3 regions of the Aneurinibacillus uraniidurans genome follow, and region 3 is predicted to be linked to each of the others. Evidence: riboswitches for the same ligand, from Rfam matches in the RefSeq annotation. Region 3 holds a riboswitch; each other region holds the start of a gene.

The links. A riboswitch is a leader RNA that binds a small molecule or an ion and turns the genes downstream of it on or off. The one in region 3 is predicted to bind cyclic di-AMP.
Region 1: it holds a riboswitch for cyclic di-AMP, as region 3 does, so the genes downstream of both, PO771_RS13915 (C40 family peptidase) here and PO771_RS02925 (C40 family peptidase) in region 3, are expected to answer to the same signal.
Region 2: it holds a riboswitch for cyclic di-AMP, as region 3 does, so the genes downstream of both, PO771_RS15675 (C40 family peptidase) here and PO771_RS02925 (C40 family peptidase) in region 3, are expected to answer to the same signal.

Annotation. Positions count from the first base shown of each region.
Region 1 is NZ_CP116902.1:2,777,732-2,788,523, reverse strand. It holds gene PO771_RS13920 (phospho-sugar mutase) at 1-1,175, shown strand, start outside; cyclic di-AMP (ydaO/yuaA leader) riboswitch at 1,366-1,509, shown strand; gene PO771_RS13915 (C40 family peptidase) at 1,515-1,970, shown strand; gene PO771_RS13910 (GDSL-type esterase/lipase family protein) at 2,103-2,882, shown strand; gene PO771_RS13905 (ABC transporter ATP-binding protein) at 2,894-3,826, shown strand; gene PO771_RS13900 (ABC transporter permease) at 3,819-4,811, shown strand; gene PO771_RS13895 (polysaccharide deacetylase family protein) at 4,865-5,686, opposite strand; gene PO771_RS13890 (BrxA/BrxB family bacilliredoxin) at 5,881-6,315, shown strand; tRNA gene PO771_RS13885 (tRNA-Ser) at 6,452-6,545, shown strand; tRNA gene PO771_RS13880 (tRNA-Ser) at 6,554-6,645, shown strand; tRNA gene PO771_RS13875 (tRNA-Met) at 6,662-6,735, shown strand; gene PO771_RS13870 (TetR/AcrR family transcriptional regulator) at 6,910-7,542, shown strand; gene PO771_RS13865 (NAD(P)/FAD-dependent oxidoreductase) at 7,662-9,113, shown strand; gene PO771_RS13860 (response regulator transcription factor) at 9,168-9,704, shown strand; gene PO771_RS13855 (BMP family ABC transporter substrate-binding protein) at 9,811-10,792, shown strand, end outside.
Region 2 is NZ_CP116902.1:3,131,459-3,142,250, forward strand. It holds gene PO771_RS15650 (YheC/YheD family endospore coat-associated protein) at 1-1,327, shown strand, start outside; gene PO771_RS15655 (YheC/YheD family endospore coat-associated protein) at 1,324-2,418, shown strand; gene PO771_RS15660 (YheC/YheD family endospore coat-associated protein) at 2,415-3,752, shown strand; gene PO771_RS15665 (N-acetyltransferase) at 3,733-4,197, shown strand; gene PO771_RS15670 (YheC/YheD family endospore coat-associated protein) at 4,194-5,288, shown strand; cyclic di-AMP (ydaO/yuaA leader) riboswitch at 5,432-5,572, shown strand; gene PO771_RS15675 (C40 family peptidase) at 5,581-6,108, shown strand; gene PO771_RS15680 (hypothetical protein) at 6,156-6,830, opposite strand; gene PO771_RS15685 (putative bifunctional diguanylate cyclase/phosphodiesterase) at 6,929-8,830, opposite strand; gene PO771_RS15690 (aminotransferase A) at 8,936-10,102, opposite strand; gene PO771_RS15695 (NUDIX hydrolase) at 10,203-10,703, opposite strand; gene PO771_RS15700 (2-thiouracil desulfurase family protein) at 10,784-10,792, shown strand, end outside.
Region 3 is NZ_CP116902.1:564,699-575,490, reverse strand. It holds gene kdpA (potassium-transporting ATPase subunit KdpA) at 1-1,165, shown strand, start outside; gene kdpB (potassium-transporting ATPase subunit KdpB) at 1,196-3,232, shown strand; gene kdpC (potassium-transporting ATPase subunit KdpC) at 3,258-3,821, shown strand; gene PO771_RS02930 (universal stress protein) at 3,876-5,018, shown strand; gene PO771_RS02925 (C40 family peptidase) at 5,078-5,542, opposite strand; cyclic di-AMP (ydaO/yuaA leader) riboswitch at 5,548-5,679, opposite strand; gene PO771_RS02920 (AbrB family transcriptional regulator) at 5,810-6,889, opposite strand; gene PO771_RS02915 (STAS domain-containing protein) at 6,990-7,292, opposite strand; gene PO771_RS02910 (methyl-accepting chemotaxis protein) at 7,321-9,003, opposite strand; gene PO771_RS02905 (ATP-binding protein) at 9,025-9,492, opposite strand; gene PO771_RS02900 (SpoIIE family protein phosphatase) at 9,533-10,588, opposite strand; gene PO771_RS02895 (FAD-dependent thymidylate synthase) at 10,760-10,792, opposite strand, start outside.

The DNA.
Region 1 (10,792 bases), 1.6 Mb from region 3:
ACGAGGATGAATTAAAGCGGACAGGGCTTCTGACGATGATTGGAAAAGAAGTGGATGAAGCTTATATCGACGAGCTTCGTACGCTGTGTCTGAATCCGGAGTTGGTACGTCAAATGGGCGATCAAGTGCGCATTGTCTTTACTCCGCTTCATGGTACAGCCAATAAGCTGGTGCGGCGTGGGCTTGCTGAGCTTGGATTCTCGCAGGTTGCAGTTGTGGCTGAGCAGGAGAATCCTGATTCTGAATTTTCGACTGTACAGTCGCCGAATCCAGAAGAGCATGCGGCGTTTAAGCTGGCGATGCGTGATGGCGAGAAGTTCGATGCAGATTTGCTGCTTGGTACTGACCCGGATGCAGATCGAGTCGGTGTAGCAGTAAAGGGCGAATCTGGTGAATATGTGGTGCTGACTGGCAATCAGACTGGAGCACTGCTTCTCGATTATATTGTTTCCCAAAAGCAGAAAGCAGGTACGCTTCCTGTGAATGGAGCGGTGTTTAAGACGATTGTTACGTCAGAGATTGGCCGTGCGATTGCTGCGCGATATGGGCTGACAACGATGGACACGTTGACGGGCTTTAAGTTTATCGGAGAGAAAATTCGCGAGTATGAAGAAAGCGGCGCGTTCACATTTGTGTTCGGATACGAAGAAAGTTATGGTTACTTGATCGGTGATTTTGTGCGGGACAAAGATGCGGTGCAGGCATGCCTATTGGTAGCTGAGGTCGCTGCACATTACAAGTCACGCGGTATGACGATATATGAAGGATTGCAAGAAATATTCCAGAAATACGGATACTATCTTGAAGATCTAGCTTCTCTTACGCTTAAAGGCAAAGAGGGGGCAGAAAAAATTAGCGGACTTCTGTCTGCGTTTCGTGAAGCGCCGCCTGAAGCGATTGGTGGACGAAGTGTGGTCATATGTGAAGACTATAAAGCAGGAATCCGTTCTTATAGTAGGGAAGCACGTACCGAAGCTATTTCGCTTCCTGTTTCGAATGTACTAAAATACATTCTTGCAGATGGTTCCTGGTGCTGCGTTCGCCCATCTGGCACAGAACCAAAAGTGAAATTCTATTTTGGTGTTCAGGGGAAAAGCATGGAGGAAAGTCGAGCCTTACTCGCCTCACTTAAATCCGACATGCTGCAAAAGGTAGAAAGCCTGCTTCAGGTATAATAGGAAAAGGGAGTCGCAGTTGCGGCTCCTTTTTTCGTGAATCAAATCGCAAATGTGTCTAAAATGTAAAATTTTCATGAATTCCCTATCTATTATCGACATGTTTCGCTAAAATGAAAAACGTTGTTGTTACGTTAAGTAAATCAAGGAAACAGAGTCGGTTATTGTCTAAGGAGTGTAAAAATAAAAAAATAGTTACTTGCTGAATCTGTGTTTTTTTTCAGGCACAGAGCGGGGGACATGCATGCTTCATATGGGGTGTATCCGCGCTTGCGGAGGGAGACCTTATCCTCTCAACCCGTCAACTAACCTCGTAAGCACGAAGGGAGTACGACTGTAATGAAACGAAATAAAATTCTGGCTGCTGCATTAACAGGTATGCTGGCGCTAACGGGGGTATTCGGTACGGCAGATAAAGCATCTGCAGCATCAGTCGATCACATTGTGAGCGTTGCCCAAAGCTTGATTGGTGTACCATATCGTTGGGGTGGAACGACGACAAGCGGGTTTGATTGCTCGGGATTTGTCCGCTATGTATTTGCTAAGGAAGACGTATCGCTGCCGCGGACTGCGTATGCGATGTATCAACAAGGAACGCCTGTATCTCGTTCTGCGCTTCGTAGGGGAGATATTGTTTTCTTTAAAACAGAGAGCTATGCACCGGTTACGCATACAGGGGTATACATAGGGAATGGCAGGTTTGTTCATGCATCTAGCAGCAAAGGTGTATCAGTCAGCAATGTAAACGATCGATATTATTGGGGTCAGCGCTATGTCGGTGCTAAGCGCCTATAAGCGTTTATTTATAGAGGAAAAATAATAGAAGAATAAAACGTCCATGCTGTCAATCATCAGCATGGACGTTTTTTAATTTTTCCTTATTTAGGTATATAATGAAACAGAAAATAAAAAGAGTGGAGTGAAAGCATGAAAACACGCACAGCATGGCGGATGTTTGGAGTCTTCTCCCTTTTTTCTGTTGTTGTGCTTGCCGTGGGTCTAACGCTTGGCATACGTGATGTTATACATCCGGCCCCTGTAAGCTGGAAAACGGATCGAACTGGAGAAAGTAGTGGCACGCCAAAAACATCTCACAACCTGCAAATTACGGCGCTTGGTGATTCGCTAACAAGAGGGACAGGGGATGAGTCCGGGTTTGGCTATGCGGGTAACTTACGCAGTCGTCTCGCGGAAAATACAAAAAAGGACGTATACGTATATAACAACGGCGTAAATGGGTACAAGGCGTCCAACTTGCTGAAAGATTTACAGACAAAACCAGACATTCGTCGCCAGGTACAGCAAGCAGACATCATTACTTTATCGATTGGCGGCAACGATTTGTTCTACACACAGTCCGATGAGGTAAAGCCGGACGTAATCCGCACACGTATTCCTACCGCGCTTACGAATTATAAGGCGATTATTTCGATTGTGAACGAGCTAAATCCAAAGGCGAAGCTGCTATATGTTGGGCTGTATAACCCATTTCCAGATCTACCGAATGCAAAAGAAAGTGCAAAGGTTGTACAACAGTGGAACAATGGTGTCACACAGGTGCTATATGAACATCCACAGGCGATTTTTGTGCCGACAGATGACTTGTTTCGCAGCGATGGAATGAAATACATATCAAGCGATCATTTTCATCCGAACCAAGCTGGATACAAGCGGATTGGGGATCGGATGGCCGAGGTGTTGAAATAGGAGGGGCGCACATGGAACAAGTGACGACGCTTGTGATTGATCAGGTTGAAAAAACAATTCGTGGTACGGAGATTATTAAAGGCATTTCGTTTTCGGTTCAGTCCGGGGAAGTATTTGGATTTCTTGGTCCCAATGGATCGGGCAAGACGACGACGATCCGCATGCTCGTCGGACTCATCCGCCCGACCGCTGGTACGATTAAAGTGTGCGGATATGATATTCAGAAAGAGCCAACCAAGGCGCTCTTACACGTTGGGTCCATTGTAGAAAATCCGGAGATGTACTCGTATATGACGGGAATGGAGAATCTTGAACATTTTGCTCGGATGATTCCAGGCGTAACGGCGCAAAAAATTGCTGAGGTAGTAGAGCGTGTTGGTCTTACTGCACGCATTGACGATGTGGTAAAAAGCTATTCGCTGGGCATGCGCCAGCGGCTTGGGATTGCGCAGGCATTGCTCGGAGATCCAAAGCTTCTTATTCTTGACGAACCGACGAATGGGCTTGATCCGCAGGGGATTAAAGAGCTGCGTACGTTTATCCGGCAGCTAGCCGATGAAGGGCTTAGTGTTTTTATCTCTAGCCATCTATTAAGCGAAATTCAGCTAATGTGCGATCGGGTGGCGATTATCAACCAGGGGAAAGTGGTGCGAGTTGGGGAAGTAGATGAATTGCTGCGTCAGCCGTATCGTCGTATGATCTGGTACGTACGCCCGGCAGACCGTGCGCGTGAGATGATTTTGTCATTCCCAGGAGTGGTTGCGGCTCCGCTTCAACCAGAAGATGAGGGAATAGCGATTGATATCGATCCGGAACAAATTCCGCAACTAAACGCGAAGCTTATTGAAGGTGACATTGATGTATACGGACTAGAGTGGAGAAAGCCTAATCTGGAAGATATGTTCTTGGAGATGACAGAAGCAGGAGGGGAGACGGATGGGTAGTATGTACATGCTCGTCATGAATGAAGTAATTAAGATGCTGCGCAAAAAGCGTCTTTTGGTTGTCGTGTTGATTTTGCTTGTGCTTGTTCCGATTTTTACATATGCACAGCTGAGGGTGGCGGTTAACAACCAGAAACAGCTGGGTACGTCTGATTGGAAAGTCGCACTGCGTCAGCAAATTAACGATACGACTAATCGGCTTTCAAGTACGCGCATTCCAGAGGAGTGGAAGCAGTGGATGCGCATTCGCGTGGAGCAGCAGCAATATTATCTCAACAACAATATTGATCCAAACTCCCCGAATGCGGTCACGTTTACGCGGGATTTCATGAACAATGCGGTATCGCTGTTTATTCCGCTGCTTATTGTCATTGTCGCTGCGGATATTGTATCCGGGGAATATACGAGTGGCACGATTAAAGTGCTGCTGACCAGGCCGGTACGAAGGTGGAAAATTCTCACGAGTAAGCTTATTGCGCTTGTGCTATTTGTCTCCGCCATTGTTGTGCTGACAGGTGGAGTAGCATATGGAATATCTGGTCTTGTGTTTGGCTATGGCGGCTGGACGTATCCAGTATTGACGGGATTTCAGATTCGGGGGGCGAATGTCAATACAGATTATGTACATGTGCTGCCCCAGTGGCTGTATATTCTCATGGAATATGGTCTGGCCTGGTATGCTTGCCTTGCGGTCGCCTGCCTGTCGCTTATGGTTTCGGTTCTTGTCCGCAGTACAGCAGCAGGGATGGGCATTATGGTTGCCGCGTTAATTGCGGGAACGATTTTAACGAATATGGCGTCAGCGTGGGAGTCAGCGAAATACTTTTTTATGGTGAACCTGCAAATTACGGATTATTTGTCCGGAATGCTGCCACCAATCCCGGGGATGAGTCTTTCTTTTTCGCTGGCTGTGCTTGGGGTATGGAGTGCGGTTGCGCTTGTAATTGCTTATTGGGCGTTTACACAGCGTGATGTACTGAATTGATAAAAAAATCCCGCTATCCAAATAGTCGATGGCGGGATTGTGTAGTATGTGCATTACGCCTTTGTAGCAGGTGCTGGCTGCGGCAGTGGCTCGATCTGATAACCTTTTTTTTCGAGCATATCAATAATAGCGGGAAGCATATGCAGCGTTGTTTGTTTCTCGTGCATTAAAATAATCGCACCTGGATGTACTTCTGATGTAATATTCTTCATAATAATGTCCGGCTGATTGGGATGCTTCCAGTCCAAACTATCAACGCTCCAGTAGACAAAGCGTTGATCTGCTTCCTTGGATGCAAGCAGAGAGTTTTGGTCAATGGCTCCATATGGTGGACGGAAGTAATAGATTGGCACGCCGACTTTATTGGATACATACGTAGTAGAATCGGTAATAAGCTTAAGTTGTGCCTCTTTCGAATTTTTACGCAGCTGTTGATGATGCATGGTATGAGTGCCGATTACGTGTCCTTCCGCAGCCATTTTTTGTGCAAAGGCTACCTTATCATCTGAATTAAGATTTTCACCGATCCAGAAGAACGTTCCTTTAACATGATATTTGTCGAGGACGGCGACCATGTCTTTTGTGTATTTGCTAGGTCCGTCATCAAATGTCAAATAAACGGTTGGCTTTTTCTGTGGAATTTTCGAGATCATCGTTCCGAGAGCAGGCATAGCAACAGGCGGTATAACCGGCTTTGGTTTTACGGGTTCAGGCTTTTGTTCAGGCGGCTTGGCTGTTGTTGCTGGCTGTTGTTCGGTTGCGGATTGAGCCGGAGAGCCGTCATGAATGGCAAGATTAAGTCCGATAATAGAGCCTAATCCGAGAAGCGCTAGCCAAATTGTAGTCTTTCGGTTTCTCCGTGGGTTGAGTTCCAAAATCATTACCTTCTTTCTATATATGTAAAGCATATCGTTATAACACATTGCCTATTCTACTATAATCAACGACAAAAAGACGTAAAAAGTTACAAATTTTTTTGCTGGAAAGTGCTATAATAAAAACAGTCTGTTTTTTACCATTAAAAGAGTGTGAAACTGACGTTTTATTTTCTGAAGGAGGGACTTTCCATATGATGTCGTATGAAGAATATATGCGCTCTGTTGTGCAACCTATGCGTACAGAGTTGACTTCAATCGGATTTGAAGAGCTGTTGACGCCGGATGATGTAGCAGCGAAGTTTGACAATATGAAAGGTACAGCGCTTGTCGTAGTAAATTCTGTGTGTGGCTGCGCAGCAGGTCTTGCACGTCCAGCGGTTGCGTACTCATTAAAGAACAGTCCGAAAAAGCCGGATCATCTGTATACTGTATTTGCAGGACAGGAGAAAGAAGCAACTGCGAAAGCTCGTGAATTTTTCACAGGATATGCTCCGTCTTCACCGTCGTTCGCTCTTTTGAAAGACGGTCAGATCATGGGCATGGTTGAGCGTCACCAGATCGAGAACCGTTCGCTTGAAGAAATTGCAGCAGATCTCATGGGCATGTACGAGCAGTACTGCGGATAGTATGACGTACATAACAGGAGAGAGGGATGTGAACCTCTTTCCTGTTTTTATTTTGTTTTTGGTAAATAAAAAAATGTTGCACATTTACTTTAGATATGATAAATTAACTCTTGTCGCTAACAAAACGGCATATCATGGACAGGTGTCCGAGCTGGTCGAAGGAGCACGATTGGAAATCGTGTAGGCGGGGATAACTCGTCTCGTGGGTTCGAATCCCACTCTGTCCGCCATTCCGTATGGAGAAGTACCCAAGTGGCTATAAGGGGCTCCCCTGCTAAGGGAGTAGACGGGTTAAACCGTGCGAGGGTTCGAATCCCTCCTTCTCCGCCATATAATATACGATCGTGGCGGTGTAGCTCAGCTGGCTAGAGCGTACGGTTCATACCCGTAAGGTCGGGGGTTCGATCCCCTCCGCCGCTATTATTTAATTACATAGTTAAACAGAGGACAGAATGCATTTGCATTCTGTCTTTTTTTGTTTGTGGAAGTGAAAACCAAATTTACTACTTGTTTCTTAGTTCAAAATGGTGGATACTGGTATTGTAGGTGTTTTTGCCTACTCTTACAGATGCGATGAAGAAGAGGGGTATAGAGATGGATAAAAAGTATTCGCCCAGAGTCAAAAGAACGAGAGAAAAAATTTTGAATTCCGCTGTGGAAATTTTTTCGCAAAAAGGATTTCAAGCATCTACTATTCGAGAAATTGCTCGCCTTGCTGGCGTTAATGACTTGACTGTATACCGCCATTTTGAAAGTAAAGAAAAATTGTTTTCTGAGATGTTCCAGCGTCATACGCTATTGTCTGAGATCAGTAGTCTGGTTATTAGAGGCGTAAATGATGATTTTGAGCATGATCTTCGTTCACTTGTTGTAGCATTCCTGGCTATTTTTAAAAAGGAAATGCCGATGATTCGGCTCCTGATCACAGAAGCGGAAAAAATGAGCGAGTGTAAAAAATACGCAGCCATGTTTACGGAAAACATTATTGAACAATTGACTCAATTCCTGCGCTATTATCAGCAAACGAATCAGATTCGCAGTGAAGTAAACTGTCAGGCCGTAGCTACCAGCTTATATAGTACATTGTTTGTCCATATTTATTCGATGGTTTTATATGGAGATGCAGTAGAAGCGTTAGATGCTTCTTTGGAAGAAACAATGATAAATGGATGGATTGATCTATATGTTTCGGGAAGTACATCTGGCGAATATGCTTCTGTTCAATAAAATACGAATGAATTTATATATAACAAAAAAAATGTTCGGTTTTTATTGATTCCTTATACAGGGCACGTTATAATTCAGATTGGCTTTATAAAAGGAATCACCCAGGAGGAACCTTAGCCATGAGATATGACGTAATTATTGTAGGGGCCGGACCGGCTGGTATTTTTACTGCTTATGAACTAATACGCAAAAATCCTGCGTTTGCTATTTTGTTGATAGATAAAGGACATGATATTTATAAACGTCGCTGTCCGATTCTTGAGAAAAAAATCAAAAAATGTCCACCCCCGACTGGACGCAAAGAATTCAGTGGATGCCTACCGGCCTGTTCCATTACGAACGGATTTGGTGGGGCGGGGGCATATTCAGATGGAAAGTTCAATATTACAACAGAGTTTGGCGGCTGGATGACAGATTATTTGCCTGCTTCAGAAGTTCTGGATTTAATTCGGTATGTAGATGAAATTAATCTTGAACACGGTGCGACAGAAAGTATTACGGATCCTACTACAGATGACGTGCGCAGAATTGAACGTACGGCAGCCGGAGTAGGGTTGAAGTTGCTGCGGGCGAACGTTCGCCATCTTGGTACAGAGCAAAACTTAAAAATTTTGGAAAGTATCTATCGTGAGCTTGAGACCAAGATTACGATGCAGTTTAAGAAAGAAGTGGCTGACATTGTTGTCGAGAAAAACGAGACGGGAATGGTGGTCAAGGGCATTGAGTGCAAGTCTGGAGAAATATACTATGCTGATAAAGTAGTAATCGTTCCAGGGCGTGATGGATCGGAATGGTTCGGCAATTTACTGAAGAAACAAGGACTTCGCCTGCTGAATAATCAGGTGGACATTGGTGTGCGTGTGGAAACAACGAACGTTGTGATGGAGGAAATCAACCGTCATCTATATGAAGGGAAATTCCTGTACAAGTCGACAACCGATCAAATTATCCGCAGTTTCTGCTCGAATCCAAGTGGGCATGTTGTAGTGGAGAATCATAGCGGTGTAATGGCGGCAAATGGACATGCCTATAAAGACGAGAAGCTCGGTTCGCCTAATACGAACTTTGCGTTACTTGTCTCTCATGTCTTTACAGAGCCATTCGATAAACCGAATGAATATGCGAAAGAGATATGCCGTCGAGCAAATGATTTGTCTAGTGGATCTGTCATCGTACAGCGTTATGGGGATATTAAACGTGGTCGCCGTACGACTGAAAAGCGTCTGAAAGAAGGGTTTATCGAGCCGACTTTGAAGGAAGCGGTACCAGGCGACCTCGGTCTTGCGCTTCCATATAATACGATGAAGAGTCTAATTGAGATGGTAGAAGCGCTTGATCATGTAACACCAGGAATTGCGAGTGAACATACGCTGTTCTATGGTATAGAAGCGAAGTTTTATTCTGCACGTCCGCATTTGAATGAACACTTTGAAACAGAGATTTGCGGCCTGTATGCAGGAGGAGATGGAGCGGGTATTACGCGAGGTCTGGCACAAGCAGGGGCTTGCGGTGTTCATATCGCTCGTGGTATTTTTGCAACAGTAGAAAAAGAGGAATGTATGCGGACATAATCTGTACAGCTCCTCTTTTGATTGTTATGCTGACGAGAAAAGGGGAGCGATTGGATGAAGCGCAAATGTAGGGTTCTCATTGTTGATGATGATGTGGATATTTGTTTTTTAATGGCTACTGCGTTGGAATCAGATCAAATCGAGGTTCTAACGGCGCATGCAGGAGAGAATGCGCTTACTCTGTATCAGAGCTATTCCCCGGAACTTGTTCTGCTCGATATTCAGCTTCCTGAGATGAGCGGCATTGATGTGCTGGCGGCGATGAAAGAGATAGATGATGACTGTAAAGTGATTATGGTTACAGCATATGCGACGATCGAGACGGCTGTTCAGGCGATGAAATTAGGAGCGCTTGACTATGTATGTAAGCCATTCAAGCTTCCACATCTGCGTGAAACGGTGCAGAGTGCACTTGACTTTATTACATCTGAGCCAGAAATGGTAGAGACACTTGAAGAAGTAGAGCGGCGTCATATTGAGAAGGTGCTGCTTGAAGTGGAAGGAAATCGGAGACTCGCGGCGGAAAAGCTTGGAATCTCTCTTAGGACACTTTACTATAAAATTAAGCAATATGATATAACTGGTCAGTAAAAATCCGGTACCCCCGGATTTTTTTCTGCAATTTTTGCACTTCTATCCCTGCAAACTAAATGTTTACAATATGAACAGAGAGATAGGTAAAGGGATGGGCATTATAATGAAAAAAATAGCGATTATAGGACTATTTTTGTTACTCATAGGATGTATTCCGCACTGGCAGTCGATTGCAAAGCAACCGATCAGCCCGACAGCCCCGCTTAAAGTCGGATTACTTCTAGATGGAAAGATTTATGATCAGGGATGGGATGGGCAGGCTTATCGCGGATTAAAAGCGATTGAACGAACATATCAGGTGCAAACCGAGTGTGTGCAAGATGCCAATCAGCCAGACGTTCAGTTAAGAGAAGCGAAGCGGCTAGCTGACGCGGGGTATGATTTGATTTTCGGCAATGGTCGAAGCTTTGAGACAGTGTTTAATAAGCTGGCTGTCTCATATCCGAAGACTCGATTTGTATTTTTTAATGGAAATGCCAAGGGGGAAAATGTATCCTCGATTAATTTTACACCAGAATCAATGGGATACTTTTCTGGTATGATTGCGGGTATGATGACGAAAAGTCATAAGGTAGGCTTGATTCCAGCCTATGATTCCATGCGTGAGGTTAAGCCTTTTATGGCAGCAGTTAAAGAGCAAAATCCGAATAATGAAGTGCTGCTTCAGGATGTAAAAGGTTGGAGTGATGGAAAAAAAGCTGAGGAGATTGCTCAGAAGATGATTCGGGAAGGGGCAGATGTCCTGGCTCCTATGGGAGATGGATTTAATATCGATGTGATTATGCAAGCTCACTATGAAGGCCGGTTGGCGGTTGGCTACATATCAGATCAGTATTTTGTATCCAAAAATACAGTCATTACAAGCATCGTGCAAAATTTATCAGCGATGTATGTGAAAATATTTGAGCAGTACCAGGATGGAACGTTGAAAAGTGGAGGCGTGGAATTTGATTTTGCAGATGGAGCTCAGCAGCTAGGTACATTTAATCCGGCCGTACCAGATGAGGTACGAAGGAAAATAGAAAGAAGGCTGGAGGAGTACAAACGCGGCGAGTTCGTGATCAACAAACAGACCGGACAGCCGA
Region 2 (10,792 bases), 1.3 Mb from region 3:
ATCCATTGCTCGCCAATATGGACTTCGCGGTTCCCAGACATATGAAGTCGTCTATGGGCTTGCACGAACTCGGATGACACTGGCTCCCGGTACTACATCCTTAACCTTTAAAGAGTCAGCCGCCCATCCCCTACATCTTTCATTCGGAACTGCGAAGCTTGGTCTGCGGTTTGAACCGGATGAAAAGCGTTTCGTCATTGGACCGCTTGTTGGTGTGCTCATCGCCGGGATGTCCCCAGGCCCTGAAGGTCCGTTCGGCAATATTACTGATTTTTGCCGCGAAGTCAGTCAAACGTGTCGAGCGCGGGGGGGCATTGGCTTTGTATATACACTCAGTCAAGTGTCCGCCGAAACGAATAAACTTGAAGGCTGGATGTACCGGGATGGCCGCTGGGTAAAACAAGTATTCCCGCTCCCGTACTGCTCTTATAACCGCATCGGCTCACGGCGGGTCGAGCGCAAAGAAGAAACCCAAACACGCCTCCATCTTCTCAAACAAAAAGGTGGGCTCTTCTTTAATGAACAATTCCTTGATAAATGGATGATTCACCAGAAACTCGCTGAAAATCCTGATGCTTCCCGTCTGCTCCCTCATACAACAATCTACAACGGCGCTTCTTCCTTGCAAGCCATGCTTACACGACATTCTTATGTATATATGAAGCCATCAAGCGGGAGTCTTGGACGCGGAATTATTCGAATCACACAGCAAAATGGGGAATATATCTGCCAGTATGAAACAATAAACGGAGCAGCCACCCGTCGCTTCCGCACATTCGCTGCGCTGCACCAAATGCTCAAACCACGTCTCACCGGGCGTCTCTATCTGGTTCAACAAGGACTGCACCTGATTCGCTCCCACGGCGGCCTAGTAGACTTCCGCGCTCTGGTGCAGAAAGACCGTACAGGAAAATGGGCCATCACGTCCATTGTAGGTCGTACTGGGACACGGCAAAGCATTGTGTCTAATGTCGCACGCGGCGGCACCATGCTTCCACTCACCCGGGCTCTTGTCGCCTCTACGCTACCGACATCCATGCAAGTAGCTGTAGCAGGTACCATTCGCCGCCAGGCACTGGCAGTAGCCCGCTTGTTCGAACAAAGTATAGGGGGACACTACGCCGAACTCGGCATTGATATCGCTGTCGAACGCACAGGCCGTGTCTGGCTTCTTGAAGTAAACTCAAAGCCATCTAAAACAAATGATGCGGTCGCCAGCCCAACCCGCAGCCCACGGCCATCGGTGACCCGAATTGTCGACTACTGCTTTTACCGGAACGGATTTGCGGTACAGGCACGAAAAAAAAAGAGGAGGTCTACACAATGACAACTAAGAATGCCACCCCTTATCTTGGGATTCTGGCTACTCCAACTACACGCACACCACCTTTTCCTGAACGATCTTACTATGCCTATCTCGCACAGGCAGGCCGTAAAATTGGATTGCCTGTCTATGTGGTACTACCAAACAAGATCGATTTTCAGACCAAAACCGTAATTGGCTACCACTACACAAATAAAAAATGGGAGCTAAAACGGCTTCCACTTCCCTCTCTTGTGTATGATCGAGTATCCAACCGTAAAAAATACTTGTCTGCGATCCGCACACTTAAATCAATCCCATCCATTACGTTTCTTGGCCATGTACTCGGTGACAAACTCCGCAATCATAACCATCTAATCCAGCATTCCGGCATCGCTGCCTTTATGCCACCAACCGAACTGATTACATCCATCCAGGTTGTCAAACAGATGCTTGCCTCCTATGATGCGATCGTCATCAAACCCATGCAAAATTCACTGGGCATTGGTGTAATGAAACTCACATCCAAAAAAGACACACATCGAGTAGAAGGTCGGGACTTCCGAAACAAAATTTTTCGTCGTACGTTTCCCAACCGGGCCGCCCTTCTCATGTGGGTACGCAGTCAACTAAAAGTAAAAATGATTGTCCAGCCATATTTAACTCTCTCCTCACCAGAAGGCGTGCCATTCGACATTCGCGTACTCGTCCAGAAAAACGAAAGCGGCCAGTGGAGCGAAACCGGGCGAGCCGCACGTGCAGGCGTACCGAACGGGCTGACATCGAATTTGTGCGGCGGTGGACGCGCACATTCCGTCCCGGAATTCCTCGGTAAACATTACAGCAACGAACAACTCGCTCAAATCGAACGAGACATCAGCTATATCGCTCGAGAACTGCCACCCTTTCTTGAGAGCCGTCACGGCCGCTTAGTCGAACTTGGCATTGATGTCGGTGTTGATCGCGATGGAAAAGTGTGGTTGATCGAGGTAAACTCCAAACCAGGGCGGGCATCATTCCGCCGCATCGAAAACGGTGCCTATTATCGCTCCGTTCGCCTTAATCCGTTAAAGTATGCCTATTACCTTAAGTCGCGCAAAGGTGCCGGATCATGATGGGGGCGCTTACGACCGCCCGAGTATCGATTGACCCGCTACAGCGAACGTGGTATCTGCACCTTCCGTCAGGTCACGTACCGCATGCACTGGCAGCAAACAAAAAACTGACGATTCGGTTAGGCAGCTGGAAAAAAACGCTCACCATTACGCAAAAACGGCCAGACGCATCCGTCATTCAAAGCCGGATTCGCATTCGACAACAGCCAGATATGACACCATCAATTGGTCCCTTTGTTGGAATTCTTACTGTAGCAGGAAAAGGATTATTCCGGGGGGTTCAAAGCAACTTTATCGATATTATCGAAGCCGGTCGAAAGTTCGGGGCACTCATCTATGTCATTCCCGTTGAAAACATCGACTGGAAAACACTCACGGTCCGCGGCTATTTGTATCATAAACAGAACAATAAATGGGTAAAAGAAACCCTGCCGCTGCCGCATGTTATCTATAACCGAATTCCAAATCGGGCCTATGAAGAAAAAGAACATGTAAAGACAGCACTAGACCGCCTGACCGCTCTCCCGCAAGTTACCCTATACAATCCACACTTTTTTAACAAACGACGGCTATTTACTATCCTACAGCGCGACCTAGATGTATCTGGCTATTTGCCACAGACCGTCCCGCTTGCTTCTAAAGAATCACTGTTTCATATGCTTGACTTGCATCCATTCGTCTATGTCAAACCAGTTAACGGCATGGCTGGCAAAGGAATTTATCGTCTGCAAAAAAATACGCGAACTTCGTTTATGCTACAGTACCAGCTCAAGAAATCAACGGTAAAGCAGATATTTACGAGTCGAGATATGCTATGGAACTTTCTGTCCCCGCGCCTTGACGGTCCCTACTTGATCCAACAGGGAATTCATCTCGCCACGTTTCATGACAAACTATTCGATATGCGTCTACTTGCTCAAAAAAACGGATATGGCGAATGGCGCGTAACCGGCATCGGCATTCGGCTGGCGGGCAGCGGCCGCATTACAACCCATGTACCGCAAGGCGGCTCGATTCAGTCACCATACGCTATTTTACCAGCCGCCTTCCCACGCTCCTCCCCAGCTGACCTGTTGAAATCGATTCGACGCGTTGCTCTAATGATTGCACGCTCTCTCGAAAAAGAGTGGCCAACATTAGGCGAAGTATCCATGGACATTGGAATGGATAAGCAGGAGCGCATCTGGTTTATCGAAGCCAATTCAAAACCAGGAAAATTCGATGAACCTCATATTCGCAAGCTGTCTCTGCGCCGCACAATCGAATATGCCCAATATCAGTCTCGTTTTATCCGCTCGAAAGGAGGCGTACACCATGTCCACACGAAAGCTTGATGCAGACTCATTCGCTCGCAATCGCCATCGGCTGATCAACTTCATCCGTAAAAACGGGGATAAACGCATCACCAGTCAAGCGATTCACTGGCTTTCTTCTCTTACACCGGAATCACTCAGCCAGGACGGAGCGATCATTCTTGTCCATATCAAAAACAAAAAAATGCTCGGCATACTTGCCACAGCCGATTATGGGCGCAAGGAATCATTTCTCGTGGTACGCACCGATGTGCGGGAAAGAGGTCTGGGCAAACATCTAACCGAAACGGCCATTACTCAGCTCGGGAAGCTATACGCAAGAGTGGCATTCGATAACACAGCTAGTCTGAAAACGTGCCTATCTGTCGGTATGGTCGGATTCTCCTGTATTACCGGGGTGACAGGCAAACCTACCCTCTGGCTTGGAGCAGGTGACTGGAGGAGGGGGGATATTGAATCCGTATGACTTCAGCGATCTGTCCTCTTATTGGCGTTCTGACATACCGGCATGGTTCATTTCTGGCAGGTAGTTCGTACTGCGCACAGCTTACAGAAGTAGCCGATCGTCACAAATGTGTACTTATCGTATACAGCCCAACTGATATCGACGAAGCACACGGGACTGTTCAAGGCTTTCGTTACAACACACATACAAAAAAATGGGCCCGCGTACAGACGCGCACACCAGATATTGTTTATGACCGCTTTAGTTACATGAGGCGAGATGCCCTACGTATATACAGTGCATACCGCAGCAAAAGTCGGATGCGATACGTTAATAACCGGTTCGCTCACAAATGGAACGCGCACCGTCATTTTAGCCATCATCCGGAACTTTCTCGTCATCTGCCTGTGACAGTCTCACTCACGTCCGGAGCACTTGGGAAGCTGACTAGACGCTTCCCTCTTTTATATGCCAAGCCAGTCAATGGCTCCGGCGGCAAGGGGATTCTACGTATCCGGCGGCACCAGCAACGATTTGAAATGGTAGGACGCAGCGGCAAAGAAGGCGTGATTCGCCACACTGCTCATTCGCTCGAAGCGGCCGAACGATATGTACTGACATGGGCACAGCAGCAAAAGCAAACCTTCGTCCTCCAACAAGGATTGTCTCTTTCTCTCATACCCGGCATGATCTGTGATAGCCGGGTCCTTGTCCAGAAGGACGTATGCGGACAGTGGTGCATAACAGGTATGGTCGGCAAACAATCCCCTGACCGCCTTGTGACCTCCAACCTGCGAAGCGGAGGGAAAGCGACATCTATGTTAACATTACTTACTCGACGGTTCTCAGCGGAAAAAGCAGAATCCATCATGCAAAGTATGCAGCACATTAGCCTACTACTCGCCTCTCATATCGAATCCCGGTTTGGTAATTTTCTGGAATTCGGCATCGATCTTGGAATTGATACAAACGGCTACGTCTGGATTATTGAAGTGAATCCAAAACCAAACCGAGAACTCTTTCGCCTCGCCGGACAGCATGACACATACAAATGTGCCATCGAAGCTCCCATTTTATACGCACTATCTGTATTAAAGATGGAAAAAACCTGAATAAAAACCGTCTGTTTTTTCATAAACAGGCGGTTTTTTCTTATTACTCAGGCTAAATGAGGATCGCTGTCCATTCCATTGGAAATACCGCCATTGGTTAACTAATGTTCTCTTTCTTTCTTTACGTTAAGGTATAAAAAGTAACAAAGAACATGCCAAATCCAAACACACCATTGTTTGGAACGGGGGAACCTTTATTGTTTTGGGGTTAAATCACACGATGTGATCGGGCGCCTTTCGACCGAACCCGTCAGCTAACCTCGTCGGCATAATAGGAAAGGGAGAAAATAGCTTGAATACATCGATGAAAAAACTCGCAACAGGAATTCTAGCAGGCGTAACGCTTGCTAGCGGTCTTCTGCTTCCGGGGCAAGCAGAAGCGGCTTCTATTTCCGCAAAATTCGGACAAACTGTGAATGTATCCAACGAAAATGCCAAAATTGATAGCATCATTCGTACTGGTAAAAGCCTCATGAATCACAAGGCACAGTACAGCCACAACTACCGTCCACCAAAATATATGGATTGTTCCCAGTTCATCTATTATATCTTTGGCAAGAACGGCATCAATATGCAGACACGTGATGATGATCGCCAGGTACGCCTTGGTGAATACGTGCCAAAGAACAAACTTCGCAAAGGCGATCTCGTTTTCTATAACTCTAATCAAGGCAAGCGTGATGTGACACACGTAGGTCTTTATATTGGAAACGGTCAAGTGCTGCATATGTCCAACCCGCAAGATGATGTCAAAATCAGCAGCCTAAACAGCAGCTGGCACAAAAAATACTACCTGACTGCCCGCCGTGTTATTAACTAGAGTGCTATATCTATGTGTAAAACATACGAAAAGGCAGACTCGCTTCATTATCGATGCGAGTCTGCCTTCTTCACTTGTGCTAATTCCGTAAAATACGAAACGATTAACTCCACATGATCTAACAAAGTCCAGCCCCTTTTCTCCAATTCCGCCTGTTCACGACGATGAAACGGCTCGCCCTCCTCACGAATGATACGCTGCCAGTCTGCTAGCTGCTTGCGTTCGGACATAGATAGCTGATCCTCAATCGATGTACAAATAAAAGAACGACAAATGCCGGTCTTAAACCGTGGATCGAGACCGCATCCCCGTCCATCTTCAAAGAATTGACAAACTGCATAAGCCAGCCTTTCATCCGTCGCCTGATAGATGGTGCGCGGTGACTGCAGCAAGCGATGATAGCGTTCAACCGGCGCCTCATCCTCCCCTGCCTGCTTTTCATAAAAAAGTGCATCAATGCGTGCCCCAGTAATAATTTCATATTCGCATACCGTATTGTCTGGATGACTGTACACTTGATTAAGAAAAAAGTCGGTCTGGCCGGATTCGATCATCCGATAGATCTCAAACAACGTAAAAACTGGCTCGTAGGCGCAGCATCCGATATGCGAGAGACTAGAAGAACGACGCTGAAAGTGCGGCTCAGGGCAATTCCGACAGACTACCGATAACAGCTGCTTGGCTTCTTCATCCCATTTAAGAAACCCAGATGATTGACTCATGAAGATCCTCTCTTTCTGTCCATTAGCCGAACACTTTGTATCGGTAGCCATCATATCATCCGTCAATGATTACTGACAAGAGCATGCTCCATTCCCTATCACACTAAAGACTGGGATTGCTGACCACGCAGCCACTTCTCGAACTCCTCCATAGCAAGCGGGCGGGCAATCAGATAACCTTGAATGACATCACAGTCCATCGCTTTAAGAATATCACTCTGTTCTTCTGTCTCTACCCCTTCTGCAATAACAGTTAACCCAAGCCCATGTGCCATTGTAATAACAGCCGATACAATAGCCCAATCTGCCTCCTGTCCTTCCTCATTCGTCCGCATAAATGATTTATCAATTTTGATCGAATGAATGGGGAGTGACTTCAAATAGCTAAGCGATGAATATCCGGTTCCAAAGTCATCAATCGAAATATGTATCCCTGCTTTTTTCAATGCTTCTAATGTACAGGCAACGTCGTGTAGATGATGAATCGCCATCCCTTCTGTAATCTCCAGATCGAGAAACTCCGGTTCAAGCTCACTTCGCTTTAGTATGCCGAGCACAGTATCTATCAATCGCTGATCCCGGAACTGACGGGCAGACAAGTTAACCGAGATCCGAAACGAGCTGTACCCTTCCTTTTGCCAGTGGCGAGCAGCCATACAGGCTTCTTCAAGTACCCAGGCCCCAAGTGAGACGATCATCCCTGTCTCTTCCGCAATCGGAATAAATTCAGATGGAAATACCCAGCCAAGATGTGGGTGCTGCCAGCGCAGTAATGCCTCGGCACCTATTAATTTTCCGGTACGCAAACAGATTTGAGGCTGATAATACAGCACAAGTTCCTTATTCTCCATCGCTCGCCGCAGATGGTTCTCAAGCAGCATCGTCCGCGCGCTCGTCTCCTTCATGTCGCCCGTATAAAAACAGTATGTATTTCTTCCCTGTTCTTTGGCCCGGTACATCGCTGTATCCGCATTCTTAATCAGCGTGTCCACTGTATACCCATCGTCTGGATACAGACTAATCCCTACACTCGGAGTTACAATTAATTCGTGCCCTTCCAACATGAATGGCTTACTGACCGCTTGAAGTAAACAATTCGCCATGTCTTCAATTTCGGTACAGGCCACATTTTCAAGCAACATCATAAATTCATCGCCACCCTGCCGTGCAACAATCTGATTTGTTCCCATACACTCTCTTAGTCGACCTGCAATTTCCCGTATTAATTCATCACCGAACCTATGCCCAAGCGAATCATTAATAAATTTGAATCGGTCAATATCAAGCAGAAGAACAGCTGTTTTTCGCCCAGAAGATGCGGAACGTGCCAGTGATTCTTTTAGAAAAATACGATATTTTCGACTATTAGGAAGACCTGTCAGTGCATCATGAAGCGCCATATGTTCCATTTTCCGCTCGGCTGATTTTTGCAGTCGATTCAGCAACTTCTCCATCTGCGACTTTGCTTCGATCGCTTCCTGACGATTATGTTCCGCTGTCTCACAAAGTTGCTCACTTACCCGGCTGTTAACCACAAGAAAAATTGTCAAACATATGCTCAATAGACCAAAAGGGATCACATCATATAAAATCATTTGCCCGGAAGTCAGATCAGCCTGGTACAAAAAGAATACACATGTCGCCCCGAACGTCAGTGTACCTGCATATACAATCGGCCAGACCTGCATATAAAGGGAACTCATCACAAGAACAAGCCAGAAAAAAATAAACATCGATAGAGATGGATGAAAAGCCGTGACAGCCGTACAGAGGCTAAACAGGAGGGTGATGGTGACATACATCGTCAGCACGGCGTATTGGGGACGATGACTTAATAAGAACGGGATAAGCCCACATACAAGTCCACCAGGGAGCAGAATCCCTACTGTAGCAGCATCTGCACCAAATGCTACAATACTAAACAGCAGCCAGAATCCCCAAATAATTTTGGTTATAAGTAAATTGCGCTGGTGGATGCGCACAGCATAATCTTTATCCATTATCCCCCTCCTCTTCCTTTTTCATCATACTATATTTAACAGCCATTCGGGACAAATCCTGACAAAAAAAGTCTGCGTGCTTATCACGCAGACTTTCTCTACTCATTATCTCTGACTCCGCAGTTCGTTCACGAATGCTTCTAGGCGATTCAGCCCCTCTTCCAGCACATCAAGAGCATACGCATACGAAATTCGAATGTATCCTTCTCCATATGAGGAGAACGCATCACCTGGTACCGCCGCTACCCGTTTTTCTTCAAGCAAACGCGATGCAAATTCAAACGATGGCAGCCCAAACTCCCGGATCGATGGAAACACATAGAAAGCACCAGTCGGTACAACCGGGACCAATCCCATTTTGGTAAGCCGCTCACATACATAACGGCGACGTTTATCATATTCCTCTTTCATGATATCTGCATCATTTCGTCCCTCAGTCAGTGCGTCCAGTGCAGCATACTGACTGATCGAACTAGCACATGTGGCATTATACTGATGCACCTTCAACATCTGCTCGCTAATATACGCCGGAGCAAACGTAAATCCGATCCGCCAGCCCGTCATCGAATGCGATTTTGACAACCCATTGATGACAATTGTTTTCTCACGCAATGCCGGATACGAAGCAAGTGAACGATGTGTACCTTCATAAATCAACTCACTATAGATCTCATCCGACAACACGAACACATCACGATCTGCCAAAAGCTTTGCAATCTCCGTTAGTGCCTGCTCGTCGAGTGTACAACCAGTCGGATTAGACGGATACGGTAAGATGACACAGCGAGTGTTCACCGTCAGCTTCTGTGCGATTTTATCCGCCGTCATTTTAAAATCTGAATCTGTTGTATCGACATAAACCGGAGTCGCTCCGCACAGGCGAATAATCGGCTCATAGCCCGGATATACAGGAGCCGGTAGAATAACCTCGCATCCTTCGGTCAGAATGGTACGCAGCGCGATGTCAATCGCTTCACTGGCGCCATTTGTCGTAATGACTTCTGTCGCTGGATCATATGTAAGACCGTATTTTTCCTTCACAAAGGCACTAGCTGCCTCGCGCAGTGCCAATAAGCCCGCATTCGGTGTATACGTAGTTCGGTTCTCATCAATCGCCCGTTTTCCTGCTTCTTTAATATGATCTGGTGTCGCAAAATCCGGCTGTCCAATGGTCAGGGATACCGCATCAGGATACTGCGCGACCCGGTTAAAAAATGTACGAATGCCCGAAATTTGAATATCACGCACTCGTGGATTCAGCAAATGCTTCATCTCTTGCTTCCTTCCTTTCCAGTCAAGCTTTTTGTGAAAAGTATAGCACGATTGTGACAATTTAGCAGACAAAACAGCGGTACATACTAAAATTGTCCTGCTAACACAACTGATTTTCCTGTTTTAATTGCTGGAGAACAAGCTTATCGGTCGGGAACGCAAGCTCTGGAAGCTCGTCATATCCGAAGAAGCCGACCGCATCCAGATCATCTCCTGCTATCAGTTCTCCATCCGCTTCGTCTGCCATAAACCAGATGCCAACGGTATGCTGACTCGGATTATGAAAGTTTGAATGGACCGTATATACGCCACGAATCGTAATGACAAGCCCGGTCTCCTCCGCAAATTCGCGGCGGGCTGCCTCATATACATCCTCATCCCATTCTACATAGCCGCATGGAATGCACCATTTGCCCTCGTACACACCACCGATACGACGGCCCAAAAGAATTTTTTTATCCCGCATGATAATCGCGGCCACTCCGACTGCTGGATTCTGATAAAAAACAAACCCGCAAGCTGTACAGTACGGTTTTGTCTCATCTTTGGCTTCGTTTAGCTCCAGATGCCCACCACATTTTGGACAGAAAGAATACCTCATCTCCACCGCTCCTTTCTTGTCTTTCTCTACAAAAAAAAGTATGGTAAAAACAGCATACCATACGAAAGGAGAATTATTCTGTGAAGATA
Region 3 (10,792 bases):
TCTCACCCGCACCATTACACGAATTCTTCTTCCACTCTCGTTTTTCGTTGCGCTGTTCCTCATTTTTCAAGGATCACCGCAAACGATTCACGGAGCTGTAACAGCTACAACGCTTAGTGGAGCGGAACAAACGATTACACGCGGTCCAGTCGCTTCGCTTGAATCCATCAAACATCTGGGCACGAATGGCGGCGGCTACTTCAGCACGAATGCAGCTCACCCATTTGAGAACCCAACCGCACTCACGAATCTCGTTCATATGATATGCATGATGCTCATACCGACTGCGCTTGTGTACGCATTCGGTGTAATGGTACAAAACAAACGGCAAGGCTGGAGCGTTTTTGCTGCGATGAGCATCATTTTTCTCACTATGCTCTCCGTCGTATTTTTTGCCGAATACAAAGGTACGCCAGCCCTGCAAGCACTTGGGGTCAGCGGCAATATGGAAGGCAAGGAAGTTCGCTTCGGACTCGCTGGCTCGGCTCTGTTTACAACCGTAACCACAGCGGCCACAACCGGCTCTGTTAACAATATGCACGATTCCCTTACCCCGCTCGGCGGCATGGTTCCGCTCGCACAAATGATGCTGAATAACGTGTTCGGCGGCAAAGGTGTCGGGTTATTAAACGGTTTGCTCTATGTCATCCTGACCGTATTTATTTGCGGCTTGATGGTCGGACGAACACCGGAGTTCCTCGGCAAAAAAATTGAAGCAAAAGAAATTAAGCTTGCTTCCATTGCCCTGCTTACTCATCCTGTCATCATTCTCGTTCCCACAGCGCTTGCATTCTTGCGCCCGGAATCAATGGCATCGATTTTAAACGGTGGATCGCACGGCATTTCCGAAATACTCTACGCCTTCACATCAGGAGCAGCAAATAACGGGTCAGCATTCGCCGGTCTTGGCGCTAACACAAATTTCTATAACATCGTCATCGGGCTGGTTATGCTGTTCGGACGCTACATCTCCATTATCGCCATGCTTGCGATTGCAGGTTCGCTCGTTGTGAAGCCGCCTGTCGCTGTGACAGCCGGTACATTCCGGACGGATACACCACTATTCACGATGATTCTGCTCGTCATCATTATGGTCATTGGTGCCCTGACTTTTTTCCCGGCGCTCGCCCTTGGCCCGATCGCAGAACATCTGGGAATGTTTTAGGAATTAGACGTACAAGAGGAGGAAGCCACAATGGCCAATCAAGCGAAGTCACTGCTGGATAAGCACATTATCTCGCAAGCGATCATTGATTCATTCAAAAAGCTGCATCCAATGGTCATGATGAAAAATCCTGTCATGTTCATTGTCGAAATTGGCACCTTTATTACACTCATTTTATCTCTGCTGCCAGATGCCTTTGGGCCAAGCACGGTCAGCCGGAGCTACAACATCGCCGTATTTTTGATTCTTCTCTTTACCGTCCTATTCGCCAACTTTGCCGAAGCACTGGCGGAAGGACGTGGTCGGGCACAGGCAGATAGTCTACGTCAGGCAAAGTCTGACACGATCGCACGTCTGGTACAAAAAGACGGGACCATTCGTGAAGTCTCGTCCACTCAGTTACGCAAAGGCGATATCGTCCGTGTCGATACGTATGATCTGATTCCGGCTGATGGTGAGATCATCAAAGGCCTAGCTTCTATTGACGAGTCTGCGATTACCGGGGAATCAGCTCCCGTTATTAAAGAAGCAGGTGGCGATTTCTCATCGGTCACAGGAGGCACACGAGTCGTATCGGACTCCATCGTTATGCGTGTTACTACCGATCCTGGCGAGTCGTTCCTCGATAAAATGATCTCGCTAGTGGAAGGCGCATCTCGCCAGAAAACACCGAACGAAATTGCTCTGACGACATTACTGACTGTTCTTACGCTCATTTTTATGGTCGTAATTGTCACTCTTGTTCCACTCGCAAACTATTTAAAGGTCCAACTAGACGTAGCAACGCTCATCGCCCTGCTCGTCTGCCTGATCCCAACGACAATTGGTGGCTTATTATCCGCCATCGGAATTGCCGGTATGAACCGGGTCACACAGTTTAACGTACTCGCGATGTCCGGTAAGGCGGTAGAAGCAGCCGGGGACATCGATACGATGATTCTGGATAAAACAGGCACGATCACATTCGGCAATCGGATGGCAGCCGAGTTTATCCCTGTTACAGGGATATCTCATTCAGAAATGACACAAGCCGCCCTTCAGTCATCCGTCAAAGACGAAACACCAGAAGGCCGCTCGATTGTCGATCTGGCCCACCAGAATGGCACCACTTGGAACGAGCATGAATATGAAGGAGCGGACACGATCGAATTCACCGCCGAGACACGCATGTCCGGTCTTACCTTGTCGAACGGCACAACCATTCGTAAAGGCGCAGTCGATGCCATCAAAAAATGGATCACTGCTCAGAACGGTATCATCCCACCTGATCTCGATGAAAAAGCCGGTCAGATCGCTCGCGCAGGTGGAACACCGCTTGCGGTTGCCCTTAATGATCGCATACTTGGATTGATTTACTTAAAAGACACGGTGAAACCAGGCTTGAAAGAACGATTTGCGGAATTGCGAGCCATGGGAATCAAAACCGTTATGTGTACCGGCGACAATCCACTTACCGCCGCTACGATCGCAAAAGAAGCGGGTGTAGATGAATTCATCGCAGAAGCAAAACCAGAAGATAAAATTGCCGCCATCAAAAAAGAACAGGCGCAGGGCAAATTAGTCGCGATGACCGGAGACGGCACAAACGACGCACCTGCTCTCGCACAAGCCGATGTTGGTCTCGCCATGAACTCCGGTACGATGGCTGCGAAAGAAGCCGCCAACATGATCGATCTCGACTCTGATCCAACCAAGCTTTTGTCCGTCATCGCCATTGGCAAACAACTGCTGATCACACGCGGCTCACTGACAACATTCTCAATCGCCAATGATATCGCCAAATATTTCGCGATTATTCCAGCCTTGTTCATTCTGGCTCTTCCACAGCTTCAGTGGCTTAACATTATGCATCTCGCATCACCGCAATCCGCGATTCTCTCGGCACTCATTTTCAACGCTGTGATCATCCCGCTGCTCATCCCGATTGCGATGCGCGGCACAAAGTATCAAGCAATGGACGCAAACCGACTGCTAACACGCAATCTTCTGCTCTATGGAGTAGGCGGTGTTCTTGTCCCATTCGTCGGTATTAAAGCAATTGATCTCATTCTCGCCACGCTTCTGTAGCAGGCGAATGATAAGGAGAATTCACATGACATCTGTATGGACGGCTTTTCGTACTTCGCTTATTCTCATGCTGCTGTGTGGGCTGATTTATCCACTCGCCACAACAGCAGTCGCTCAAGTATTGTTCCCGCATCAAGCTGAAGGAAGTCTCGTAACAGAGAATGGACATATCGTCGGCTCTGAACTGCTCGCCCAAAACTTCACATCGCCGAAGCTGTTCCATCCGCGTGCATCGGCGGCAAACTATGATCCAACGGCATCAGCGGCTACTAATGCCGCCGTTGCAAGCCCTGACTACGTCAAAACGGTAAAGCAGGCAATCCATACCGTTCAACAAGACAATCCGGCCCTTGTGTCTTCGATCCCGGCCGATCTCGTTACGACATCTGGTTCCGGCTTTGACCCGCATCTGTCACCTGCCGCTGCCCGAGCACAGATTCCTCGTATTGCTAAAGCAACAGGTCTCACGGAAGAGAAGCTGAATCAACTTGTGGATGCTCACACGGAAAATCGCTCACTTGGCATTTTTGGAGAACCTCGTGTGAACGTATTAGCTCTGAATCAGGACCTTCTTTCTTCTATTAAATAAGTACACACAGCCGCCTTCCTGCTGCAGGAAGACGGCTGTTGGAGGTTATATGTGATGAAGCGAAAATCACCAGAACAATACTTGCAATTGATTGAAAAAGAAAGCCGGGGCCATCTGAAAATTTTTGTCGGAGCTGCTCCTGGTGTCGGAAAAACGTATGCAATGCTGCGGGAGGGCAATGACCTGCTTACCCAAGGAGTGGATATTATTGTCGGATTGGTGGAAACACATGGCCGTAGCGAGACAGCCAGTCAGATTGGAAACTTGCCGCTCTTCCCCCTTCAGACTATTTCCTACAAGGGAAAAGAGTTAGAAGAGCTCGATCTTATAGGCATTCTCGCTCGTCATCCCCAGTACGTCATCATTGATGAGCTGGCGCACACCAATGTACCCGGCACAAAAAACCAAAAACGCTATGAAGATGTAATGGAAATGATCAAAGCTGGCATTAATGTCCTAACCGCTGTCAATATTCAGCATCTCGAAAGTTTAAATTGTACCGTCGAACAGCTAACAGGCGTCAAAGTGCGGGAACGGGTTCCAGATTGGATTCTACGTGAGGCAGATGAAGTACAACTGATTGATACCTCACCAGAAAAGCTGCGCGAGCGACTAAAATCCGGTCTAATCTACCGTCCCGAAAAAGTAGAGCAGTCGCTCCATAACTTTTTCCGCATCGGCAATCTGAACGCCCTGCGAGAGATTGCACTCCGAGAAGTAGCCGACGATGTCGACGAAAGGCTTGAGTCATACAAACTTGAGCGAGGCATTGAACTAATGAAAGGCGCAAACGAAAAAATTCTTGTCTGCGTCAACTACCGACCGAATGCTGAACGCCTGATCCGCCGTGGCTGGCGAATTGCCCGCCGCCTGAAATGCGAGCTGTACATTTTGACTATTCCACTCGCTCCGGTTGATCGTCTCAATGCAACAACTCGCAAACAGCATCTTGAGCTGGAACAAATCGCGCGTGACCTCGGTGCAGAATTTCACATTCGAGCGTTAGGAGGAAAAAAGCCCGAACAAATCATGATCGACTTCGTGAATGAAAAAGGCATTACCCAGATGGTCCTTGGGCAATCTGCCCGCTCCCGCTGGGAAGAAATCATCAAAGGCTCCATCATAAACCGAATCATGAAAAATACCCGCTTTGTCGATATTTTAATCGTAGCCGATGACGTCGATTACCGGGAATAAAAAAACCCCCAACCGCACATTTGCAGTTGAGAGTTCTTTGCGAAAGTTATGTATGGATGTTAATTCACGCGACGCGCACCCGCATAACGACTAGCCCAATAATGCTTATCATTGAGACTGCTAATCGATACGCCGCTGCTGCTTGCGGAATGTACAAATTTCCCATTGCCAATATACATACCAGCATGAGAAATCCCTCCGCTGCGCGATGTTTTGAAAAAGACGAGGTCTCCTGTCCGCAATGCTGAACGTGAAACCGGCGTGCCCTTTTGATACATCCCGCTTGCTGTACGCGGAAGCGTAATGTTCTCGCTTTTAAATACGTAATTTAAAAACCCTGAACAATCAAATCCTTGACGTGTTGTGCCTCCGAACTTATACGGTATTCCAATGAGGCTTTTCGCTTTTGAAGCAAGTGTCGCTGTCGAAGCAGCAGACGCTGTCTCAGCTCCAAATGATAAAGATAGACCAGTGACTGTAATAGAGGCGGCAAGTAAAAAAGACCAAAAATTCTTTCTTTTCAAGAACGATTTACTCCCTTCGAGCCTACGAGGTTAGTTGACGGGTTCAGAGGATAAGGTCTCTGTCCGCATGCGCAGATTCACCCCAAAAGAAATACTTTCCCCCGCTTCACAGTACGTGAATTCGGCAAGTAAATTTTTGTAACTTCACACCTTTATTTCTCTCTCGTAACAACGCTCTTATTCTATCGAATATTGGCGAAAAAAAGAAGTTTTTCTGGATAATGTTCAAAATTTAGACATATTTATAGGTTTTTTTTTGCAACTTATTTATAATATGCTTGTTTTCTGCTTTTGCAGGCGGCGCATCCACCAGGTAAGCACCGGAGGAACGGCAAAAATCACAAAAAAGACCCGGAAAAGTTGATACCCACTTACCATCGACAGGTCAGCATGGACCATCGCCGCCGTTACTCCCATCTCAGCAATTCCACCCGGAGCAGTACTTAAAAATGCAGTGGAAAGCGTCATCGACGATACTTTTGTCAGCAGCCAGGCAACGAGTAACGAAAATAAAATGAGCAGCAAACTGCTTGTTATCGTATATCCGCCCAGCTTTTTAACGTTTCCAAGCATATGCGGCTTCATCTGCAAACCAATATGAACACCGATCGCAAACTGGGATAGCAAAATAATCGTATGCGGTAGCGGTGGAACAGGCCTATAAAAAATAGCACAACATGCCGTTGCTAACAGCGGTCCGGTAAGCACACTAGTCGGCAGCCCGATTTTTCTGCCTATCCATGCTCCTCCAAGCGCAATCACCGCATACAAAGCATACATCCAACCGTCTATATTACCCGTTCCCCCACTGCTAGAAGCTATAGGCACAGCTTGTTCGACTCCTATACCATGGATCGTCAGAAATGGAACGGCAAAAATGACACTCATGACGCGAATTGTCTGCATAAATGCGACTACAGTCGCATCTACTCCTTCGACTTCCTCACTCAGGACAAGCATCTGTGATAACCCGCCCGGTACACTACCAAACACACCACTCGGCAGCGTAAGACCCGTTCGATATGCTACCCATGCTCCGAGTGAAAGACTAAACACAACCGTAGCGATTGTAGAAACAGCCATATATGGAAGCTGCTGAATAATCTGTACAACCGTTTCATGTGTAAAAGCCGCCCCTAGCATAGAGCCAAGTACAAGCAGCCCGGATGAACGCAAAGCAGTCGACCAATACAATGTGCGTCCAGTAGACAGTCTCCACACCATCACAGCGGTAAGCGGTCCAAGAATCCAGGGTAGTGGAATATACAGCAGCATGAACAGCAGTGCTCCAGCTAATCCCACAACAGCCGCTTCGATCCCTGCTTTTCTCTTTTGTTTTGTATTCATATTTCTCTCCTCCACCCCCAATCGTATCCCTCTCCTCATAGTTTTACAACCGCATAAAAAAAGCATGCTCGCTTGTAACAGCGAGCATGCTTGTATAGAATTACACAATCGTAAATACTTTGGTAAGCCGCGTCAGCTCAAACAACTCTTTGACAACTCCGCGCAGCCCTTGAATCGTAAGCTGCCCGCCTACCTGCTGCGTCCGCTTGTGAAGTGCCACAAGCACGCCAAGCCCCGAGCTATCAATATAGTCTACAGCAGCAACATTAATCATGAAATTTTTATGGCCCTCTTCCATATAGGTAAGCAATTGCTCGCGAATAGAGGATGCCTGTTCTACATAAATGTTGCCCCGCAGTGTAACATGTACTTGTTGGTTAGCTAATACAATATCTTCTATCATATGTACAACTGACACTCCTCTCCTGTTCTCACATTTTGAACTGGTCCACTCTCGAACGCAGTTCAATTGCCATCGCGCTTGTCTGTTCCGCACTAGCCGCAATCGTCTCCATCGATGTAGACACTTGTTCTGTCGTAGCGGATACTTGCTGCGCATGATGGGCTGTATTCTCCACAATTGTCGCCAAAGAATGAATCAATTCGATAATTTTATCAGAGCCAGCTACTTCTTCATCCGTTACTGCGACAATGCTGCGCACTTCTTTCTCAGTAGCGGATACAGCCCGTAAAATAGCAGATAGCGCTTCTCCCGCCTGTGCCACAATGACCGTACCTTCTTCTACCTCTGTTCGGCTCTGCTGGGTTGCAGTAACCGCTCGAAGCGTACTTTCGGAGATTTTTTGTACAAGCTCAGCCACTTGAACCGCTCCTGCATTCGATTGCTCCGCAAGCTTGCGCACTTCATCTGCCACCACAGCAAATCCTTTTCCTGCTTCCCCAGCACGCGCTGCTTCAATCGCCGCATTCAGCGCCAGCAGGTTGGTCTGAGCTGCAAGCTGTGTAATTGTATCAGTGATCAGTTCGATTTCCTTGGAGTACTCATTCAGGGTAGCAATTAATGTCTCTGTTTCTGCCGTTCGGTTCTGAATGCTTTCCATGCGTCGCACCGTATCGGCTACAATATTTTTGCCATTTTCAGCTGTACGTAGCGTCTCATCAGAGTTCTCGGCCGCGCTGTTCGCTTTATCCTTCGCAATCTGAATCAGAGAAGAGAGCTCTAACAGTACTTTGGAAGCATCCACCACCGCCTGACTTCCTGCTTCCGCAGCAGTCGCTACTTCGTGAATACTATTATCTACTTCATGAACCCCTGCACTCACCTGCTCACTTGAAGCAGCCATTTCTTGCGACGTAGCTGACAATTCTTCTACACCGCGATATACACCGCCCACAACAGCATGCAGATTTTTCTTCATCTGATTAAAAGAGTTAGATAGCTGACCAATCTCATCTTTACTTTTTACTTCTATGTCTTCTACCGTTAAATCATTCTCTGCAATCCGTCTAGCCTGCTCTGCCAATTTTTGCAGTGGTTTCGAGATGACTGTGCCAGATGCCAGCGCCACCCCGATTGCTGTAAGAACAGATACTACACTTAAAACGATCAGAATAAAATGAGTAAACTGGTACGATTCCTCGTTTTGATTCATAAGCTGTTCCGCTATTTGTTCATTCAGCTTCATCAGGCTCGCAAGCTCCTCACTTGCTTTGCCGAATGGTGCGCCTCCCTTCTGCAACCCAGCTCGTGCCTCTGCATACTTGCCTGCTTTAACAAGCTTTATATTGTTGCGCACAATCGTTTCAAACTCGGTCCAGGAAGTAGTAAAGCGGGTAAATATATTTCTTTCTTCTTCTGTTAGGTTACTACTACTATATTCTTTCATAATTTTAGCAATTTGTACAAGGTTTGCTTCGGCCTTATCTGTCAGCTCTGGTTTTTGAAAGACAACCGAGGACAACATATTCACCCGTGTATTTTCCGCATATTTACCAATCACTCCAAGCTGCGATATGGGAACCACCCGGTTATGATACATTGTATCGCCATTTTCATTAATTCGTACTAACGAAACATTGGAGTATCCTGCCATAGCCAACATAAATACGACAATACACAGATTTGCAATGACTAGCTTTTGTCTAATATTCAAGCAATTTTCCCTCCTGTTCTTCTAGCCATTATCCCCTAAGGCAACGAGTGCGTCATTCCGTACAGAAACTGACTTCCGACATGAATCTGTATATTTCACTAGCATAACCTCGTTACCTTTTTGATTATATTTTATATAATCGGTTACTTTCTTCATAATATAGAGACCTCGTCCTGATTCTTTATATAATTCCTCAGAGGTAGAATAATGCGCGTATGATAGCCTTTGCAATCGTTCATTCCCCTCGAACCCTTCTCCCTCATCCCGCACCCGAACCATCAGACGCTTCCCTGTGCTGTGCAGCCGAATGGTCACCGCCCTATGCTCTCCTCTGTTTCCATACCGCATTGCGTTATTAATGGCCTCATTGACAGCAATCTCTAGCAAAATGTTATCATCGGTTACTGTTTCCTGGATGAATATACGGATTTGTTCCCGTATGAATGGAAGCTCCTGTTTCCTGATACAGACAAGCTGCAGCTCCCGCATGCGTATCCCCCCTATTACACTCCATCTATCTATCATCTATCTATCGGATCTGCAGACAAATCGCTGACGCATCATCACTGCATTCCTTGCTGTATGCCATTCGCTCAAGCATCTCAACCGTAGAACGGAATGATCCTTTTCCTTCTCCAGCAAATGAAAGCGGCAACATATCAAACAGGCCATCTGTGAGAAAGAAGAAGCGATCTCCTGAGCCAAATGCTAGCTCATGCTGCTCATACTGTACGCCATCCATAATACCAAGAAACATACCCGATGCTTTAATAAGTCCCTCTACCTGCCCGGTATATGCTAGAAAATACGTAATACCAGCTGATGCATACGTAAGTGTATGTGTTGTAAAATCAATTTCGAAGCAAATCGCTGCAGCAAATGATTCGTCCGTAAACAAACACATCGCCTCATGATTAATATAAGCAAGTCTCTCGGCAAGTGAACGGCTGCTCTCAAACGCTTGGCGAAACAGGATACGCAGCCCTGATGTCTGCAAGGCCGTTGCAACTCCATGTCCCATCACATCAATCAAAAATCCAAACAATTTTGTTTTGTCCCGCGTCCACTTATACCCGTATAAGTCTCCACTTACATATCGATATGGCCTGTAAATACTTTTTAATCTAAGTCTGTCATCTTCAAGTGGCGCTGGCAGGAGATCGCGCTGAATTTTCGCTGTCTGCAGCAGCTCATTACGCAGCTGTTCCCGTTCCGTAATATCAGCAAATACCGCCATGTAGTACACTACTCTGCCCATCCGGTCTTTAATTGCCGTAATTCGAAGCCATTCTAGATAGACGTCCCCATTCTTGCGTCGGTTCCATACTTCGCCTTGCCAGCTTCCTTTCTCCTTTAATAAACGCCACATATGATAATAAAAAGCTGGCGGTTGTTTTCCCGAACGCAAAATGCGTGGCGTCTTACCAACTACCTCCTGAGATCGATAACCCGTTACACGCGTAAAAGCAGGATTCACGCTAATAATGATAGCAGAAGCATCTGTAATTAAAATCCCGTCACTTGAGTGCTCAAATACAATTGAAGCCAGATAAAGATGGTCTTTCACATCTATTGCTTCTCCCACCCCACGCAATCCTTTCAGCTCCTCTCTGCGATAATCCCTTTTCTTTATTTATAGCAGGTATACAACCTTTAGTATCATAATAATTCTAACAGTTTTACGAACGATAGGAAAAATGTTATACAAAAAGGAGCTGCTCCATAGATGTATGAGGCTGCCCCTCGGCAAAACAAGCTATTTTTTTATGTGACGGTCAAGCGCAAAGCC